One region of the Carnobacterium sp. ISL-102 genome, then DNA from elsewhere that is predicted to be linked to it. Evidence: a T-box and tRNA genes for the amino acid it is inferred to sense, from the RefSeq annotation. Region 1 holds a T-box; the other regions hold tRNA genes.
What was found. A T-box is a leader RNA that pairs with one kind of tRNA and senses whether it is charged. The one in region 1 lies ahead of argS (arginine--tRNA ligase), so its partner is inferred to be a tRNA-Arg.

Region 2: it encodes a tRNA-Arg, which carries the amino acid that the T-box ahead of argS (arginine--tRNA ligase) is inferred to sense. The anticodon was not compared.
Region 3: it encodes a tRNA-Arg, which carries the amino acid that the T-box ahead of argS (arginine--tRNA ligase) is inferred to sense. The anticodon was not compared.
Region 4: it encodes a tRNA-Arg, which carries the amino acid that the T-box ahead of argS (arginine--tRNA ligase) is inferred to sense. The anticodon was not compared.

The regions. Positions count from the first base shown of each region.
Region 1 is NZ_JAGGRF010000032.1:13,184-18,174, forward strand. Features, by position in the region: gene argS (arginine--tRNA ligase) at 1-1,659, opposite strand, end outside; T-box leader at 1,760-2,001, opposite strand; gene argR (arginine repressor) at 2,173-2,628, shown strand; gene J7E16_RS09650 (phosphohexomutase domain-containing protein) at 2,665-4,191, shown strand; gene J7E16_RS09655 (aldo/keto reductase) at 4,253-4,991, shown strand, end outside.
Region 2 is NZ_JAGGRF010000003.1:7,066-12,056, forward strand. Features, by position in the region: gene J7E16_RS01710 (MerR family transcriptional regulator) at 1-70, shown strand, start outside; gene glnA (type I glutamate--ammonia ligase) at 110-1,450, shown strand; gene J7E16_RS01720 (PH domain-containing protein) at 1,502-1,879, opposite strand; tRNA gene J7E16_RS01725 (tRNA-Arg) at 2,039-2,112, shown strand; gene nrdH (glutaredoxin-like protein NrdH) at 2,580-2,813, shown strand; gene nrdI (class Ib ribonucleoside-diphosphate reductase assembly flavoprotein NrdI) at 2,810-3,175, shown strand; gene nrdE (class 1b ribonucleoside-diphosphate reductase subunit alpha) at 3,168-4,991, shown strand, end outside.
Region 3 is NZ_JAGGRF010000007.1:608-5,598, forward strand. Features, by position in the region: gene rapZ (RNase adapter RapZ) at 1-519, shown strand, start outside; gene mgfK (gluconeogenesis morphogenetic factor MgfK) at 516-1,529, shown strand; gene whiA (DNA-binding protein WhiA) at 1,563-2,519, shown strand; tRNA gene J7E16_RS06020 (tRNA-Arg) at 2,706-2,777, shown strand; gene clpP (ATP-dependent Clp endopeptidase proteolytic subunit ClpP) at 2,941-3,537, shown strand; gene J7E16_RS06030 (thioredoxin domain-containing protein) at 3,713-4,249, shown strand; gene J7E16_RS06035 (sugar-binding transcriptional regulator) at 4,543-4,991, shown strand, end outside.
Region 4 is NZ_JAGGRF010000001.1:161,856-166,846, reverse strand. Features, by position in the region: gene J7E16_RS00700 (ABC transporter ATP-binding protein) at 1-82, shown strand, start outside; gene J7E16_RS00695 (hypothetical protein) at 79-912, shown strand; gene J7E16_RS00690 (hypothetical protein) at 928-2,181, shown strand; tRNA gene J7E16_RS00685 (tRNA-Arg) at 2,302-2,375, opposite strand; gene J7E16_RS00680 (TetR/AcrR family transcriptional regulator) at 2,457-3,089, opposite strand; gene J7E16_RS00675 (hypothetical protein) at 3,410-4,291, shown strand; gene J7E16_RS00670 (aminopeptidase) at 4,418-4,991, opposite strand, start outside.

The DNA.
Region 1 (4,991 bases):
TAGATCTTCTTTTAAAATAGTTGCGACAGATTGAACTAATGCTAAACGAGCAGGTTTTTGAGCATCATCTGTAAGTACTTTACTGTTTGCATAGTACCTGTTAAAAGCTTGAGCTAAATGAATCGCATGTTTAGCGATAACTGATGGCTCAAATTTTTCATAGGCACGTTTGACAACAGATGGGTAGTCTTGTAATAATTTGATGATTTCCCAACTATAAGCGTCATCTAAAGGATAATTGACTGTCGTATCTATACCAGCTAAACCAGATTTTTTTAAGATACTCATTGCACGAGCTCTTGTATATTGAACGTAAGGACCTGTTTCTCCTTCAAAACGAACAACTTCTTCAATGGTGAAGTCAAAATTATTTAAGCGATCATTTTTTAAATCGTGGAAAATAACAGCGCCGATCCCAACTTGGTCAGCAATCAGTTCCTTGTTTGGTAAATCAGCATTCTTTTCTTCGATTTGTTCAAGTGCAGAAGCGACGGCATCATCTAGAACTTCTTCAAGTAAAACAATTTTCCCTTGACGAGTAGATAACTTTTTACCGCCTTGTGTAATCAAACCAAATGGGATATGGTGCATGTCATCAGCCCATTCGTAATCCATCTCTTTTAAGATAGCTTTTAACTGATTAAAGTGATTGCTTTGTTCATTGCCGACAGCATATAAAGATAAAGCAAAATCATATGTCCGTTTACGGTAGATTGCTGCTGCTAAGTCACGTGTGATGTAAAGGGTCGCACCATCAGATTTTTTGATCAATGCAGGATTCAGGTTATATTTTTCTAAATCTACAATAGTAGCTCCTTCATTCACAGTCAATACATTTTTTTCTTCAAGCAAATCAATAACTTCTTGCATTTTATCGTTATAAAAAGCTTCACCGTTGAAAGAATCAAAAGTGATATCTAAACGCTCATAGATATAGTTAAATTCTTTTAAAGATTCTTCTCGGAACCATCTCCAAAGTTCTTGGGCTTCCTCATCGCCGTCTTCTAATTTCTTGAACCACTCACGAGCATCATTATCTAATTCAGGATTTTCTTCAGCTTCTTTATGGAATTTAACATATAGGTTTAAAAGTTCACCAATCGGATCTTTTTTAACAGCTTCTTCGCTGCCCCAAAGTTTATACCCTACGATCAGTTTACCGAATTGGGTTCCCCAGTCGCCGAGGTGATTGATTTTAATAGGGTTAAAACCGACTTTTTTTAAGATATTTGCTAAAGAATTCCCGATAACGGTTGAACGCAAATGACCCATTGAAATCGGTTTGGCAATATTTGGTGATGACATATCGATGGGTACATTTCTATTTTCACCAATTTCTGCATCGCCATAATGCCCACTTTTCACTAGAACTTCATTTAATACTGCAGCACTCACTTCTTTTCTATTTAAAAAGAAGTTAAGATAAGGTCCAACAACCTCTATTTTCTCTACAATAGGGGAGTTGACCGATTCACCTAATTCAGCAGCAATCTGTTGTGGAGCCTTACGATAAGCTTTTGCTAAAGCGAAAGCAGGGAAAGCAATATCACCATGTTCTACAGATTTAGGGTTTTCTAATAAGTTGACAATTTTTTCAATGGGTAGTGCATCACCAATTTGTTCTTTTATAGCTTGTGCAACCATTAATTCATAATCCATTCTTTTTCCTCCTATGCGAACGACTTTTGCGTTCAAAATTTACTATATAATAGTTTATACATAAAAAACCTCGTCTCTTTTTTGATTCTATGCTAATCAAAAAAGAGACGAGGTTTTCCCGCGGTACCACTCTTGTTGTTTTGTCAAATGACGAAACCACTTGTTTTTAGATAACGGCAAACAAAACCGGAAAAGTTGAGTAATCAATACATATTGAACTGAATAGTAACCCAATTTTATTCTCTCCGAAGTGCGTTTCCTGAAAGGTCACATTGTTGGCTTACACCATCCCAACTCGCTTAAAATGATTTCTAGCAGTACTCTCTTCATCAAAGATCATATATAATTTAACTTCTCTCATTATATCAAATTGATTCAGAGAATACCATCGTTTTTAGAGAATAGAATTTTTATTCACTATTTTGTAAAAATATTGCAAAATATAAGCGTATACATCATTTGTTTGGTATACTAAAAAAGAAGAATCGTTTAATTAGAAGGAGGCTTTACAGTATGAAAAAATCAAATCGACAATTAGCAATCAAACAAATCATTACGAATCACGATATTGCTACACAAGAAGAGTTATTGCATTATCTTAAGCAAGAAGGGGTTGAAGCTACACAAGCAACCATTTCTAGAGATATCAAAGAGATGCATTTAGTGAAAACAACCTCATCTAGTGGGAATGTCAAGTATACGATATTCCAAAATAATCGAATGTCTAATGAAGAAAAGTTACAATCTACATTAGGGAATGTTGTGATCAGACTGACGCAAGTACAGTTTACAAATGTTTTGATGACTATACCAGGTAATGCTCATGTTGTAGCGGCATTGTTAGATGCCATTGATTTTCCAGAAATGGTTGGTACTGTAGGCGGTAATGATACTTGTTTAATTATTTCGAAAAATGAAGAAGATGCAAAAAAAATGTATGATTACTTAAAAAAATGGATCGAACTATAAAAATTAGACGTTTCAAAAGGAGGAAATAGATCTGCTATGGCTGAATTTAATTTAACCTCATTACAAAATGGATCGGATATCCGTGGTATAGCAATAAGAACGCCAGAGCACGAAATAACTTTGACAGATGAAAGAGTCGAAAAAATAGCTTATGGTTTTGCTGTCTGGTTGAAAGAAGTAAAGAAACTAGCAACAGAAGATGAAAATAAACCGCTGAAAGTTTCTGTAGGACATGATAGCCGGTTGTCAGCTGAGCGTATAAAAACGGTCTTTACAAGAGGCTTGACTAATGCGGGGATAAATGTGATAGACGTGGGACTTTCTACTACTCCAGCTATGTTTATGTCTACTAAATATGATTCTTACGCATGTGATGGAGCCGTAATGGTGACTGCAAGTCATTTGCCATTTGAATACAATGGATTGAAGTTCTTTACAAAAGATGGTGGAGCAGAACATGAAGATATTGATTTTATTTTACAGCACGCAGATCGTAAAAATATCACGTGGGAAAATAATCAAGGAAAAGTTTCTGCTCGTTCACTATTGAATGAATATGCAAAAGATTTAGTCAATAAGATCCGTGTGGGGATCAATCATAAAGACCACTATGAAAAACCGTTGATCGGCAGGCATATTGTTGTCGATGCAGGTAATGGCGCAGGAGGCTTTTTTGCTGAAAAAGTACTGGTCCCATTAGGTGCCAATATCCAAGGAAGCCAATATTTAGAACCGGATGGGAATTTTCCTAACCATATTCCAAATCCTGATAATAAAGAAGCCATGAAAAGTATCCAAAAAGCCGTTTTGAAAAACAAAGCAGATATCGGTGTTATTTTTGATACTGATGTGGATCGTTCTGCACTAGTAGACAGCAAAGGCGAACCGCTGAATCGAAACAATCTGATTGGCGTTATTTCGGCCATTTTGATCAAAGAAAATCCAGGAACGACGATCGTTACGAGTTCAGCGACTTCTGAACATTTAAAAACCTTTATCACATCTCTAGGAGGCAAGCAGGACCGCTACATTACAGGTTATCGAAACGTGATCAACCGTGCGATCCAATTGAATAAAAAAGGCATCCCGACTAGTTTAGCGATTGAGACAAGTGGTCATGCTGCATTAAAAGAAAATTATTTCTTAGATGATGGAGCGTATCTAGTAGCAAAAATACTTATGGCAGATGCTGATTTGCAAAAAGAAGGAAAAAGTTTTTCAGATTTGATCACTTCTTTAAACCAACCTGTTGAAACAGATGAAGTGCGGTTTAAAATCTTACCTGAGGATATTCGAACAACAGGTGATAAAGTGATGGAATCGTTCAAATCATTTATCGAAAAAGAGTCTGATTTGTCAGTTGAGCCAGCTAATTTAGAGGGTGTCCGTGTGAATACTGCTGGAAAGTATGGTACAGGTTGGATGTTGCTAAGAATGAGTCTACATGAGCCCCTACTTGTTTTAAATCTTGAAAGCGACCAAGAAGGTTCAATAAAGATATTAAGAGAAAGACTCAAAACTTTTTTTCATGATCAAACAGATTTAGATTCGTCTCGCTTGTAGAAACCTAATCAAATGGTTTAGACTAATAGATGTCAAAATGAATTAAAGGAAGTGTTTCAAAATGGGCGAACCGTTAGTCGAAAGTATTGAATTGTATAATGGAGTTAAGATACCTAAATTAGGTCTTGGATTATTTCTGATGAAAGATGAAGCTGAATTAGTAAATGCGGTTAAATATGCAGTTGAAGTAGGGTACCGTCATTTTGATACAGCTAAAATTTATGGAAATGAAGCATATTTAGCTCGTGGTCTAAAAGAAGCAGGAATTAAAAGAGAAGATGTCTTTATTACATCAAAAGTTTGGAATTACGACGAAGGATACGAGCCAACAAAAGCAGCCTTTCAAGAAAGTATAAATCTGTTAGAAACTGATTATCTAGATTTATATTTAATTCACTGGGCTACTCCAAAATATGTTGAAACATGGAAAGCCATTGTAGAATTATATGAAGAAGGAAAAATTAAAGCAATTGGTGTTTCAAACTTTCAGATCCATCATCTTGAAGAGTTTAAAAATCAAGGATTGGTGCAGCCAATGATCAATCAAATCGAAACACATCCTGAACTTCCACAAAATGAATTGCACGAATACATGAAAGAAAATGGTATTATTCATGAAGCGTGGGGTCCTTTGGGGCAAGGAAAATCTGAGCTGTTGAACCATCCGATATTAACGGAGATTGGGAAAAAATATTTTAAAACTCCTGCACAAGTAATTATTCGTTGGCATTTAGATAGAGGAGAAGTCGTTATCCCTAAATCGACCCACGAAAATCGTATATTAGAAAATAGCAATGTTT
Region 2 (4,991 bases), on a different contig from region 1:
ATTTTTAGCCGTTAGTGGCTTGAACACAAAAAAACCACATTTATTTCTTGATCAGAATCGAATGGGATAAACTTAATAAAAAATACTAATAAAAGGGGCGAAAAAGGATATGGCTAAATTTACGGCAAAAGAAATAAAAGAAGCATCAAAAAAAGAAAATGTCCGTTTCTTGAGATTAATGTTCACTGACATTTTAGGAGTTATCAAAAATGTCGAGGTACCCATTAGTCAATTAGAGAAGGTTATGGAAAATAAAATGATGTTTGACGGATCATCTATAGAAGGATTTGTCCGCATCGAAGAAAGTGACATGTACTTAAGACCTGATTTAGATACATGGATGATTTTTCCGTGGGAAACTTCTAAAGAATCTGGTAAAATCGCTCGATTGATCTGTGACATTTACAATCCGGATGGTACTCCTTTTGCTGGAGATCCTCGTTCTAACTTGAAACGAATCTTAAACGAAATGAAAGAATTAGGTTTTACTGACTTTAACTTAGGACCTGAACCTGAATTTTTCCTTTTTAAACTGGACGAAAAAAATGAGCCAACATTAGAATTGAATGACCATGGTGGTTATTTTGATCTAGCTCCAACAGATTTAGGTGAAAATTGCCGTCGCGATATCGTGCTGCAATTAGAAGATCTTGGTTTTGAAATTGAAGCCAGTCACCATGAAGTAGCACCAGGGCAACATGAGATCGATTGGAAATACGCTAGTGCGATAGAAGCATGTGACAATATCCAAACGTTTAAACTGATCGTTAAAACAGTGGCACGTAAATATGGCTTGCATGCTACATTTATGCCTAAACCTTTATACGGTGTAAATGGATCTGGTATGCACTTTAACTTATCTTTATTTACCAAAGATGGAAATGCTTTTTATGATAAAAATGGAGATATGGAATTAAGTGATACAGCACGTCAATTCTTAGCTGGGATCTTAAATCATGCTAAGGCTTTTACAGCAATTGTAAATCCTACAGTAAATTCTTATAAACGCCTTGTACCTGGCTATGAAGCACCAGTATACATTGCATGGAGTGGCTGTAACCGTTCGCCATTGATTCGGGTACCACAATCAAGAGGGATGTCTACACGTGTAGAATTACGCAGTGTTGACCCTAGTGCAAATCCATACTTAGCTATGGCCGTTTTATTAAAAGCAGGATTAGATGGCATCAAGAACGAAATGCAAGCCCCTAAACCGATCAACCGCAATATCTATATGATGAGCGAGGAAGATCGTTACAACAATGGTATTTATGATCTGCCGGGAACTTTGTATGACGCCTTGGGATACCTAGCAAAAGATAGTACGATCAAAGATGGCTTAGGAGGACATATTTACGAAAACTTTGTCAATGCTAAGAAAATCGAATGGTCTGCTTTCCGTGAACAAGTTACTGAATGGGAAAGAGAACAATACTTAAAAATGTATTAACAAAAAAGGAATCCAACGATAAAAAAAATCGTTGGATTCCTTTTTAGCTTTTTAAAGTACGGCTAATGCTAATGCTTGCTGTATAGCAAAAATGTGCTTATCATTCGTGAACTGTAATGTAATAGCTGGTTCGTTAGCGCTAGAAATAAAAATTTTTAATTCAGCATCTAAATCAAAATGTCCAGTTGTTTCCACTAAAAAGCGACTAACTGATTTATACGGCAAAGAGTGATAAGTTGTTTTCTTACCAGTAACTCCTTGTTTGTCGATAACAATTATCCGCTTATCAGTAAAAATAATTAAATCGCGGACCAACTTAAAGGCCAAATCAATTGTTTCAGTCTCTAAAATGACACCCGCTAATTTTTTTCGAGCATCAACTTCACTAATGTTTCTAGCATTCCCTAAAAGACCACTAATTAATCCCATGACAAATCCTCCTTAGCTATTCTACTGCTCATTGTAAACCGAGCTTTTTTTTAACACAACTGATAAAAATAATATTATTTGTTGAAAAATGAATTTCTTCCTAAAAAGTGTTGACTTTTTATTCATTATTATCTATAATTAATTTTGTTGATAGAACATGTCTCAGTAGCTCAGCTGGATAGAGCATCCGCCTTCTAAGCGGACGGTCGAGAGTTCGAATCTCCCCTGAGGCATCAATTTAAAAATTAGAAAAGCTGGTTATTCAGCTTTTCTAATTTTTTTTATGGAAAATTCTCACAAAAAAGTTTTTTATTGTAAATGACGAAAAATGAATCATCGTTTTAATAGCTGAAAAATAGTTTGAGAATTTATTCAAAAAAAATGTAAAAATATTCTATTGTTGTAACTTAAGCCTTTTAGTTCAGAGTTGAAAAATATTCGCTTTTTTATTTTCTTTTTTCAAATGTGAAAAATACACGAAGCTGGTTTTTAGATACAAATATACAAGGGTTTCTTCACGCGCTATTCTTCACAAACAGTCTTTCTAAGCACTACATATAGAAAGAAACAGATATGTCAAGAGATAAACCACTATATATAGTGGTTTATTTGTTTGCCTGTTAGAGAGAATAGGTGTAGAATACGAAGAGAGAAATAAGAGAAAAACAGGTTTAAAAGAGACCTGGGAGGAGAATGTCTTATGGCAAAAAAAAGTATTATTGTTTATTCTAAACCAAACTGTATGCAATGCAATTTCACAAAAAAATATCTAGAAGATAAAGGTATTGCTTATGAAGTTAAAGATATTTTTGAATCAGAAGAGGCGTTAAACGAAGTAAAAGAACTAGGATTCAGTTCGGTTCCTGTTATTGCTATTGAGGGGCATGAAGCATTCAATGGATTCCGTCCAGATCTTCTTGATCAACTAGCATGAAAGTTGTTTACATCAGCCTAACTGGCCAAACGCGAAAGTTTGTTAGAAAACTAAGTATGGATTCGCTGGAATTGACGCCAACGAATCCATATGTTGCTTTAGGAGAACCATTCATTATTGTTACACCAACCTATGATAAAGAAGCGACTGATCTATTGAATGACTTTATTGAGACGGCTGATAACAAAAAGTATTTTAAGGGAGTAGCCGGTGGCGGGAATTTGAATTTTGGCCAACTTTTCGCTTTTACAGCAAAAAATCTAGCGCGTGATTACCAAGTTCCGTTATTACATACCTTTGAATTTCAAGGTAACGAAGAAGATGTTGCACAATTAGAGAAAGCGGTGAAGAATATTGGATAAACCTAAATTAGCCTCAAAGGTAAAAGAGGTCACTTATTTTAAATTAAATAATGAATTAAATAGACCGGTGGACGGAAAGATCCCCTTAAATAAAGACCGTGAAGCAGTACGAGCTTACTTTTTAGAACACGTTAATCCGAATACCGTTTTTTTCTATACACTTGAAGAAAAATTAAATTATCTGATCAAAGAAGAGTACCTAGAAGAAGAATTTTTACTGAAATACGATAAAGCATTTGTTCGTTCATTATTTGACGATATTTACAGCCGGAAATTCAGATTCCGTTCGTTTATGTCAGCCTTTAAATTTTACACACAATATGCTTTGAAGACGAATGACGGAGAGCGGTTTTTAGAACGTTACGAAGACCGGATCGTTTTTAATGCACTGTATCTAGCAGATGGTAACACTGAAGTAGCTAGCAGAATTGCAGATGAGCTCGTTAACCAACGTTACCAACCAGCTACACCGACGTTCTTGAATGCTGGTCGCAAAAGACGAGGAGAGTTGGTTTCTTGCTTCTTGATTCAAGCAACAGATGATATGAACAGTATCGGTCGCGTCGTGAATAGTGCCTTACAATTGTCGCGTATTGGCGGTGGGGTAGGAGTGAATTTATCGAATTTACGAGCTGCTGGCGATCCAATCAAGAAAATTGAAAATGCTTCTAGCGGAGTCGTTCCAGTAATGAAATTACTTGAAGACAGTTTCAGTTATTCAAATCAGCTTGGTCAACGTAATGGAGCAGGAGCAGTTTATTTAAATGTTTTTCATCCGGATATCGTTTCATTTCTTTCAACAAAAAAAGAAAATGCTGATGAAAAGATCCGTGTCAAAACACTTTCGCTTGGTTTAGTCGTACCAGATAAATTTTATGAATTAGCTGCTCATGATGAACAAATGTATTTATTTAGTCCATATGATGTAGAACGCATCTATGGAGAGCCATTTGCATATATCGATATCACTAAAGAGTATGACAACATGGTGAATAATGAAGAAATACGTAAATCGAAAATCAGCGCCCGTGAGTTAGAGAATGAGATTTCTAAATTGCAACAGGAATCTGGTTATCCCTATATCATTAACGTTGATACTGCTAATCGTGAAAATCCAGTCTACGGTACGATCACGATGAGCAATTTATGCAGCGAGATTTTACAGATCCAAGAACCTTCACTGATCAATAACGATCAAACCTATGAACATTTAGGGACCGATATTAGTTGCAACCTCGGTTCAACAAATATTGTGAATTTAATGAAATCACCTGATTTTGGGCAATCGATCGATACAATGGTTCGAGCATTAACAATGGTTACTGATCAATCAAGCATTGATGCAGTTCCATCAATTAAGAACGGAAATGACAAGTACCATACGATTGGATTAGGCGCAATGGGCCTGCACACCTTCTTAGCGTTGAATCAAATCCATTACGGCTCACCAGAGTCAGTTGAATTTACGGGTATTTATTTTAAACTATTAAATTATTATACATTGGTCTCTAGCAATAAAGTGGCCCGTGAAAGAAAGACAACTTTTTATAACTTTGAGAAATCAACTTATGCTGACGGAACTTATTTTGAAAAATATATCAATGGAAGTTCTGCTTTAAAAAGCGAAAAAGTTCAACAGTTATTTGAAGGTATCCACATTCCCACTCAAGAAGATTGGAAAGCTTTAAGCGAAGCTGTTAAGAAAGATGGTTTGTATCATCAAAATCGTTTAGCTGTAGCGCCAACGGGTTCAATCAGTTACGTCAATGAAACGTCTGCTAGTTTACATCCAATCACGCGTTTGATTGAAGAGCGC
Region 3 (4,991 bases), on a different contig from region 1:
AAAGAGCGAGAATTATTAGAAGAAATAAAAGGTCGGGCGCAAATTGTTATCGATACTTCGAAATTAACACCGCGTCAATTAAGAGAAAAAATCAATAGTGATTTTAAAACGGCTGATACTGAGCTATTTAGAATTGAAATGGTCTCATTTGGATTTAAATATGGATTACCTATTGATGCAGATGTCGTTATGGATGTTCGCTTTTTACCTAATCCTCATTACATTGATAATTTGAGACCGTTGACCGGGGTGGATAAGCCTGTATATGACTACGTGATGAAACAGCCAGAAACGGAAATGTTTTACCGTAAATTCACAGATTTATTGGAGTATATTTTACCAGGTTACAAAAAAGAAGGTAAAAATAATGTAACGATCGCCATTGGCTGTACAGGTGGGAGACACCGTTCAGTAGCTTTAGTAGAACGCATTGCACAAAAAATTAAAATTGATGGCTATCCAGTTCATATTACTCATCGAGATAAAGGAAAGGTTAAAGAATCGGTGAATCGTTCATGATACAAGAAAGAAAAAAAAACAGGCCTAAAATAGTTGTCATTGGCGGAGGTACTGGGTTACCTGTTATTCTGAAGGGCCTTAAATCAAAGCAAGCAGATCTAACGGCGGTTGTAACAGTAGCTGATGATGGAGGAAGCAGTGGAACACTGAGGAATTATGCCAATATTGTTCCGCCAGGAGATATTCGCAATGTTTTAATTTCACTCTCCAATATTCCGATATCACAAAAAGATATATTTCAATATCGATTTGATACGCATGATAATTTTTTAGCCGGACATTCAATAGGGAATTTAATTATTGCTGCAATGTCCGAAATGAGAGGAAGTATTTTTGAAGCAATCCAATTATTGTCTAAAATGATGATGGTAGATGGCCATGTTTATCCAGCGGCAGAAGAAGCTTTGATTTTGCATGCTATTTTTGAAGATGGATCTAAAATAGCAGGAGAATCTAAAATTGCAATCGAAAGAAAAAAAATAGAACGAGTGTATATAACGACAGCAGAAGATGACCACGCAGCCAAAGCTTCTAGAAAAGTGATTGCTGCTATTCATGATGCAGATATGGTTGTATTAGGTCCGGGAAGCTTATTTACGAGTATTTTACCTAATTTAATGATTGAAGATTTAGGGAAAGCAGTCACAGAAACAAAAGCAAAAGTAGTCTACATTTGTAACATAATGACTCAATTAGGTGAAACAGAGAATTTTACTGATGCAGATCATGTCAGCGTATTGCATAAGCACTTGGGTGAAAAATTTATTGATACAGTTTTGGTCAATATCGGTGAAGTACCAGAAAATTATATCGATGCTGAACGCTACAATGAATATTTAGTACAAGTAACACATGATTTTAAAAAACTTGCTGAGGAAGTTCCTTCTATTATATCGGATGATTTTCTTGAATTAAGAGATCAAGGAGTTTTCCACAATAGGGAAAAAGTTGTGGATGAATTATTTAAAATAGCTTTCGATAATAGACGGCTAGAAAAAAAAAATAGTTAGTAAATCAATTGAAAAAAGAAAGGAGGCTATTATATGTCTTATGCTTCAGAAGTGAAGAAAGAATTAACGCAATTAGAAGTTCACAGAGAGCATGCTAAAGCTGAATTAGCTGCGTTGATTCGTATGAATGGAACAGTTGGTTTGGTCGACAAAAAATTTATTTTAAATATTCAAACTGAAAATGCAGCAATTGCACGTAGAATTTATGTTTTATTAAAAGATCATTTTGATGTTGAAAGTGAACTGTTAGTTCGCCGGAAGATGAAATTAAAAAAAAATAATGTTTATGTCGTACGATTAAAACATGGAACTCAAGAAGTTCTTTCAGATTTATCAATTATGGAGGGAATGTTTTTGCATAGCCATGTTTCAGATGAAGTGATAGGCAATACACAAAAAGTCAAATCTTATCTACGCGGCGCATTTTTAGCGGGAGGATCGGTCAATAATCCAGAAACGAGTCGTTACCATCTTGAAATCTACTCAAGTTACGAGGAACATAATGATGATATCTGTCAAATGATGAATCAATTTAATATGAATGCTCGCACATTAGAAAGACGTAATGGATACATCACCTATTTGAAAGAAGCAGAAAAGATTGCCGATTTTTTAGCCTTGATTGGGGCAACTAGTGGTATGCTTAAATTTGAAGATGTTCGTATTATCAGAGATATGAGAAATTCGGTCAATCGTTTAGTTAACTGCGAAAATGCTAATTTAAATAAGACGATCGATGCTGCAGGTAAACAAATCGAAAGTATCAAGTTTATTGATGCTAGAATTGGATTAGATAAGATTCCAGTAAAATTAAGAGAAATCGCGCTTGTTCGTTTAGAAAATCCAGAAGTAACTTTAAAAGAATTAGGAGAAATGATCCCGAGTGGAACGATCAGCAAGTCTGGGATCAATCATCGATTACGTAAGTTAAACGAAATGGCAGAAAAATTAAGATCTAAAGACCTTGCGAAAACTGACAAAAGGAACTGAAAAAATTAAAACAAATGAATCTATTCAGTAAAGCAAAAAAATCTCTTTACGAGAGAATTCATGCGTCGTTAGTCCGGAAGTTCTGCTTGTCTTTTTATTATAACTGGGCTACACTATAATAGTTGGTATTTTGCTAACATCAGAGAATAGTGGACCCTTCATTAGGTTAGCATTATTGTAGTAGTAGTCCCCTTAGTGTAATGGATATCACGTAAGATTCCGATTCTTAAAATGGGGGTTCGATTCCCTCAGGGGGCATTTTTGTGATTAGAGCAAAACTTCTAATCACTTTTTTTTATCAAAAAAATAACGAACAAAAAAATTGACCTTCATTGACCAATGGAGTAGAATACAGTTAGTAATGTATTGAGTCGATGTTTAGTCACTTAAAAGTAGTAAACAATTGAGGAGGAAGCAAATTATGAACTTAGTCCCTACAGTAATCGAACAGTCATCAAGAGGTGAACGTGCCTATGATATTTATTCTCGTCTTTTAAAAGACCGTATTATTATGTTAAGTGGTCCAGTAGATGATGATCTTGCAAATGCTGTAATCGCTCAGCTGTTATTTTTAGATGCACAAGATTCTGAAAAAGATATTTATATTTACATCAATTCACCAGGAGGCAGTGTAACTGCTGGATTAGCGATTTTCGATACAATGAACTTTATCAAAGCAGATGTACAAACGATCGCAATGGGTATGGCTGCTTCAATGGGAAGTTTCTTATTAACAGCTGGTACAAAAGGTAAACGTTATGCTTTGCCAAATGCTGAAATCATGATCCATCAACCATCAGGTGGTTCGCAAGGACAAGCAACAGAAATCGAAATTGCTGCTCGTCATATTTTGAAAACACGTGAACGCTTGAATAAAATTTTATCAGAACGTACAGGACAACCAATTGAAGTTATCCAAAGCGATACAGATAGAGACAATTATATGTCTGCAGAAGATGCAAAAGCATATGGTTTGATTGACGAAATTATGGAAAATAGTGCTGCTTTAAGCAAATAAGCAGAAACAATCTATATGAGTAAACTAATTGAAGAATAAAATAAAAAAAAGATTGGAGCAACTCTCCAATCTTTTTTTTATTGATAGCCTTTTTAAAAAAATAAGCCAAATCCTTTTAATTGACTTACTATAATCTGTATAATGAAAATAATTAGCGAATAAGGGAGGACTTTTAATGGATGTCAGCAATATAAAATCGGACAAGGTCAATACAACCAATGGAATTAAGGTTGGAAGTGAAAGTGCTCCAGTTAAAGTAATCGAATTTATTAACTTGGCATGCCCGTATTGTAAAATATGGTATGAGGATTCAAAAGATCTATTAACTGAGTATGTCTTTGCAGGTAAAGTACAGCGAATCATCAAACATTTTGATAAAGAAACAGCGGGGTTAAGAAAAGGAAATGTTCTGCATCAATATTTAGACTACTCTGATCCTGAGAAGGCACTTGAAGAAATAGATTTCTTTTTTGCTCACCAAAAAGAGTGGGGAAGATTAACAAATTCTGATGAGATCGCAGCATATGCAGTCGAAAAAAGAAACTTAACGCTTCAATCAAATGGAACTAAGGCTAAAGAAATCGTACAAGAAGCAAACGGAGCAGAGGTTGTATTGGTTCCTACAGTTTTTATTGAAGAAGATATTTTTGATGAGAATATCAAACAACAAGAACTTAAAGGCTTGATCGAAGCGCGTATTGAACAAGTGTAGAAGTTGAGAACAGTATTTTTTTGTGAAAAAGACATAATTCATTCAAACTTTCTTTGTGTAATTTAATGAAAAACTTAGAAACATAATAGTTGAAAGATAATCGGATAACTGTTACAATAATTGATGTGAGAGATGGTAATAGTGCTTTTCAGTACTATTGATTAATGATAATAAAACAGAACCAGGAAACTGATAGTTTAATTTTCATTTTGATTCTCTTGTTTTTTTAAGTAACAAGGGTCGCCAAACGACTAACGCGGTCACAAAGCGTCCAACGTAGAAAGAGGTCGCTCATGCAAAGCGTAGTATCCGTTATTGAAGAAGTCATTCCAGACATCATGTATACACTTCAGAATCGTTACCATATTTTGCGCAATGTTTTTTTATTAGGTCCGGTGGGCAGAAGAGTTTTAGCTGATCGTATGGGAATCACAGAACGTGTTTTACGTACAGAATCAGAGGGCCTTAAGAAGCAAGGGCTAATAAAAACTTCAAAAATGGGAATGGAATTAACTGAAAAAGGCGAAACCGTTTACCACCAATTAGACCAATTAATGGGTCAATTATTGGGAATGAGAGAGAAAGAAAAACAACTTGCCTCTTATTTGGAAATAGAACAATGTGTGATAATTTCCGGTGATATAGACGATCAGCCAAAATTACGTGAGGAAATAGGCCGTGCTGCAATGGAAGCTTTGAACTTTTTGCTTCCGGAAGGTGATAATATTATTGCTGTAATGGG
Region 4 (4,991 bases), on a different contig from region 1:
GCGGGAATTTAATGCAGAGCAAGTTCGTGAAGAGGAAGGGAAATCAGTTGTTGACGTGATGAGAGAGGTGTTCCAGCCATGAAAACGTACTTGAAACTAGTGAATTTTGAATTTAACCGCTGTGCAAAATTATATGCTGCATTGATCGGGATGACGATCGTATCGCAGGTGATTGCCGTTTTTGCAGCATCCAGGAAATACATAAGCCAATTGAATGAAGCTCTCTATCAAAATAAGATCCCTAAAGAACAGTTTCTAAGTGAAACGGGTGAAATAAGCATGTTCGAAGTCGTCAATAATGTCTGGTTTTACTTGCCAATCGTTATCTGTATAACGGCGATATTATTTTATAGTTTCTTTATCTGGTACATCGAGTGGATGGGGAAGAATACGTTTATCTACCGTTTATTGATGCTGCCAACTTCCCGTATGACCATTTTTTGGTCCAAATTAACGACGATCGCCTTGATGGTCTTTGGACTTGTTTCGATACAACTCATTTTATTGCTGATTGAAAGTCAATTATTAGAAGTACTTGTTGCAAGTGAGTTTAGACTGGATCTGTCGGTTCGACAAATAAGTGAAGTATCGATGTATCTTTCGATTCTTTTACCGAAATCATTTGCATCATTCGTCAGCTATTATGGTATTGGGTTCCTATTACTTTTCTTAAGTTTCGCGGCCGTGTTATTCGAAAGAAGTTTTCATTTTAAAGGGCTGATAATGGGACTGCTTTTTGGAGGAAGCTTGTTTCTCCTGTTTGGATCACCAGTCATTGCCAGAGAGTTCTTCGGCTTTGATTGGCTATATCCAGGTGAGATCCTTATTATAGAGGTGGTTCTAGGAATACTCGTAATAGCAATCAGCGGCTGGGTAAGTCACTACTTGTTGCATAAAAGAGTAACGGTTTAAAAGGAGGCAAAGAAGATGAAACGTTATGGGAAATTGAGTGTTATAGCAGTATTAGTCGTTTTGACGATTGGGATTTATTATATGCAACCTATTTTTGCGGCAGAGATAAAGCCGGAATTTACGATTTCAGAAAAAAAGGGTAATCAAGAACTGATTGAGGATATGACGATAGAAGGGTATTATTATGAAAATAATTTATTTGGGATAGGAACGGATCTGGAAATCACAACAGAGGGAACGACCTATTACTCGGATCAGCCTTATCAAAACCAACTGCAAGGCAGTGTGAGTGCCAATAAAAAAATGGCTCAGCTACAAAAAGAGTACCGCAGCTTTATGCGAGGGAAAAATCATTTTTTAACCAATTTTTTTGAAGATGAATCGATTTTAGCTTACGCAGAGATAACGACGAATAACTTTTCATCTGTTACTGAAGAGTCTGAATTCAAGATCGAAGTATTAAATAAAAAGACTGAGGAAGTTCTTTCATATTCAGTTGATTTTCCAAAAACAACCGAATACGTATCTATCTATGTCGAAGATGTTCAAGTAGCAAACAATAAACTGATCATCGTGACAAATGGTTACACATCAAATAACGACGACATGCAAGATGAGCAGCATTTGTATTCGATCGATCTACCAAATGAAAAAATTGAAAAAGATGAAAAAATCCAATTGGATCTAGTAGATGTAACAGGTAAGCAGATCCAATATGTTGAATTGATCAATGAAGCAACGGATATCGCTTCAGCGAAATTTTTAGTTTATCGTGTAGTGCTTGAGGATACACAGACCGAAATGGAAATGAATCAAGGAAATCAAGAAATAGCACCGCCCGTATATGGTCTGATAGGGGTCAATGTAGAAACAGGAGAACAATTTTTGATTGATATTTCAAAAGAAGTCGGCAGACAAGGACTAGAAAATACGCTACCGCTTGAAAATACGGCTTTGTATACATATAAAATCAATGAGACTAGTCTATCGATTTATGCGTATCAGTTGAACCAAAAAGAACTGGTTGAAGTTGAATCCATTGCATTATCAAAGACCCAAAGAAAAGCTTTAAAAGAGGGTATGACTATGCAAATAAATGAGGGTCTTGCTTTCTTTGTAAGCAGTTCTAATGCACTAGACAAAGATATGCAGATCATGGCTTTTGATAGTCGATCTGGAGAACTTGTTCTTGAAGGTGCAATAGATGAGAAAGCCGGCAAATCAGTTAAAAGAGATGAGCTTGGAGTTTACGGCATTTTATTTCAATAATAATAGCAGACAGTAAAAAAGAAGAGCGGCTTCTTTCCCATTCGTAAAATGGAAAGGAGTGCTGTTCTTCTTTTTTTAACTATCATTTTGGAGTCAGATGGTGATCGATCCCTGACAAGATGATCCTAGAGAGATTTGAACTCCCGACCTAACGTTTAGGAAACGTTTGCTCTATCCACCTGAGCTATAGGACCTTTTCAACACAGGTCCTATTTTCTCATAGTTTAAAATAAATGTCTACCTGTAAAAATTTAAATTAGATAGAGAACTGCAATTTAATGAGCCTCTTCAACCGTTTCCTTATCCGCTAAGAGCTCCGGGATAGGTAAACTAAACACGCTGCGATCCAAAAGAAAAATATTGGTCAGCTGCTGAGCCATTTCGACAGGTGAAGAAGCGTAATTTTTTTCATCCCATTCTACTAAGTAGCCGTATATACCATTTGCAATATATGCGCCTAAAAGATTTTGCGATTCTAGTGAGTAGCGGGCAGTTGGAAAAAAGTTAGCTATCAAAAATTCTTTTAGAACTGCAGAAAATTGCAAGTGGAAGTTTAAAAAACCAGCATTATGAACGGCAAAATGAAAATAATTACGGTAATCGTAAATAAAAGTGAAAAAAACATCCGATAAGGGAACCGTCTTTAAGTTAGAGTAGCAGACTTCCTGATAGTTATTTTTCAGCATAATAGCAAAATTATCTAAACAATCATCTTGTATTTCCTTTAGAATATCTTCTTTATAAGCATAGTGTTTATAAAAAGTTCCTCGATTCACTCCAGCTTGATTGACAATTTCTGTAATCGAAATCGTTTTGAAATCATTCTCTTTTATTAATTCAACGAGAGCATCAGATATGGCTTTTTTACTTCGCATAATGCGTATATCGATTACCTCTTCTTGTTGCATAAAGTTTCCTCCTCGTATCAGAATAAGTTGAATAGATTAATAGCCATGTATAGTGAGTGAAATTTTAAAAAGTAAGAAATAAATATTTATAACTAGTAGTATACAGTAAAAGAAGATTGAAAAGACAAGTTTTGCTAAAATAACAAGTGGACATTTAGTGACAATTCGCTTATATGTCAGTATTTGTTCATATTTTTTCTGGTGAAAGAGCTAAAAAAAAGAAAAGGATCCAAAAAAGTACGTAAGAATTAAAAAACATGTGCTATAATTGGATTATAAGAACATATTGGTCAGTATTTCTAAGGAGTGGGAAGGAAGATATGGGAATAAGGAAATTAGTGAAAAAATGGATCAGGGTCCAAAATAAAGATGTAGTCCCAATGGATGTTACTGTTTTGGAAGAAAGTGGGGACTTTTTTCTTGATCACGAAGTAAAATCAAAAATAGACTATAACGTATTTTATGAAATGATCAACAAAGAAATTGAATTAACAGGCACGGTTCTATCGTCTCAATATGATGAAGAATTAGCCAGCGATAGTGTGATATTAGAAGTAAAGGGATTGCCCGTTTTTATTGTGCGGGAGGAGCTGGAGTCTAAAGCTCAACAATTGCCTTTAATGCGTTTTGTAGGCGAAACGATTCAATTTCAGTTGATTGAAGTAAATGAAACAAAAGGTAGGTTGTTGGGTTCGGCTAAAAAGATAAAAGAAAGAGAATTTGATAAACTACATAAGCAACTAGAAGAGGGAAAAAATTTTCAGGCTAAATTAACCAAAAATTTACGCTATGGGGCTTATTTTGTTATCGGAAATACTTCTGTCCAGATGCTCAATAAAGATTTCGCTGAAGATCATACAACGATAAGCGATATTTTAGCTATTGGAGATTCGATAGAAGTTAGGTTTAATCGTATTACTGATAATAAAAATTTGCGCGTAGAACCGCTTAAAAAATATAAAAATGAAGTATCTGTTTCATTAGCGAATTTAGAACCTGATCAAGTTGTTTTAGGAACCGTTAGAAATATTAAAAAATGGGGCATCTTTGTTAGGATCGCACCAAATTTGGATGCACTCTGCTCTATACCACTCCATCTAACAGTAAGAGAAGGCGACCAAGTCACTTTTAAAATCACACAAGTTCTAATAAAAGAAAAACGCGTTCGAGGTAAAATCGTTCGTTTGATAAATAATGAGTAAACAAATAAGCAAAAAAAATAACGACTCAGCTAGTTGCAGAGTCGTTATTTTTTGCTTTAGTGGTAGTAAAAACTACGAGTATAGATTAGAAAAATCCAAATCTGATCATTTTTTCAGCCTAAAGGATTAAGCCCAATCGCCATTACGGAACACTGGAGTCGTGCTGCCGTCTTTGCGAATACCATCGACATCCATTTGGTCAGAACCGATCATGAAGTCGACATGGACAGTTGAGCGGTTTAAACCAGCTGCTTGTAATTCTTCTTCAGTCATTTCTGTTCCGCCAACTAAGTTAAAGGCATAAGCAGAACCTAAAGCTAAGTGGTTTGAAGCATTTTCGTCGAATAAGGTGTTGTAGAAGACGATACCGGATTGAGAAATAGGAGAAGGATCTGGAACTAAGGCAACTTCACCTAAACGTGCAGCCCCATCGTCTGTAGCAATCAAGTTCTTCAAGACATCTTCACCTTGTTCAGCTGTAACATTTACAACTTTTCCGTCTTTAAACGTAAATTCCATATTTAAAATAGTATTCCCAGCATAGCTTAACGGTTTAGTGCTGCGAACGACACCATCAACACGATTTGCATCAGGAGCGGTGAAGACTTCTTCAGTTGGCATATTTGCCATGAAACGTTCGCCACGGACGTTGTCGCTACCGGCGCCTTCCCAAAGGTGACCTTCTGGCAGCCCAACGGTT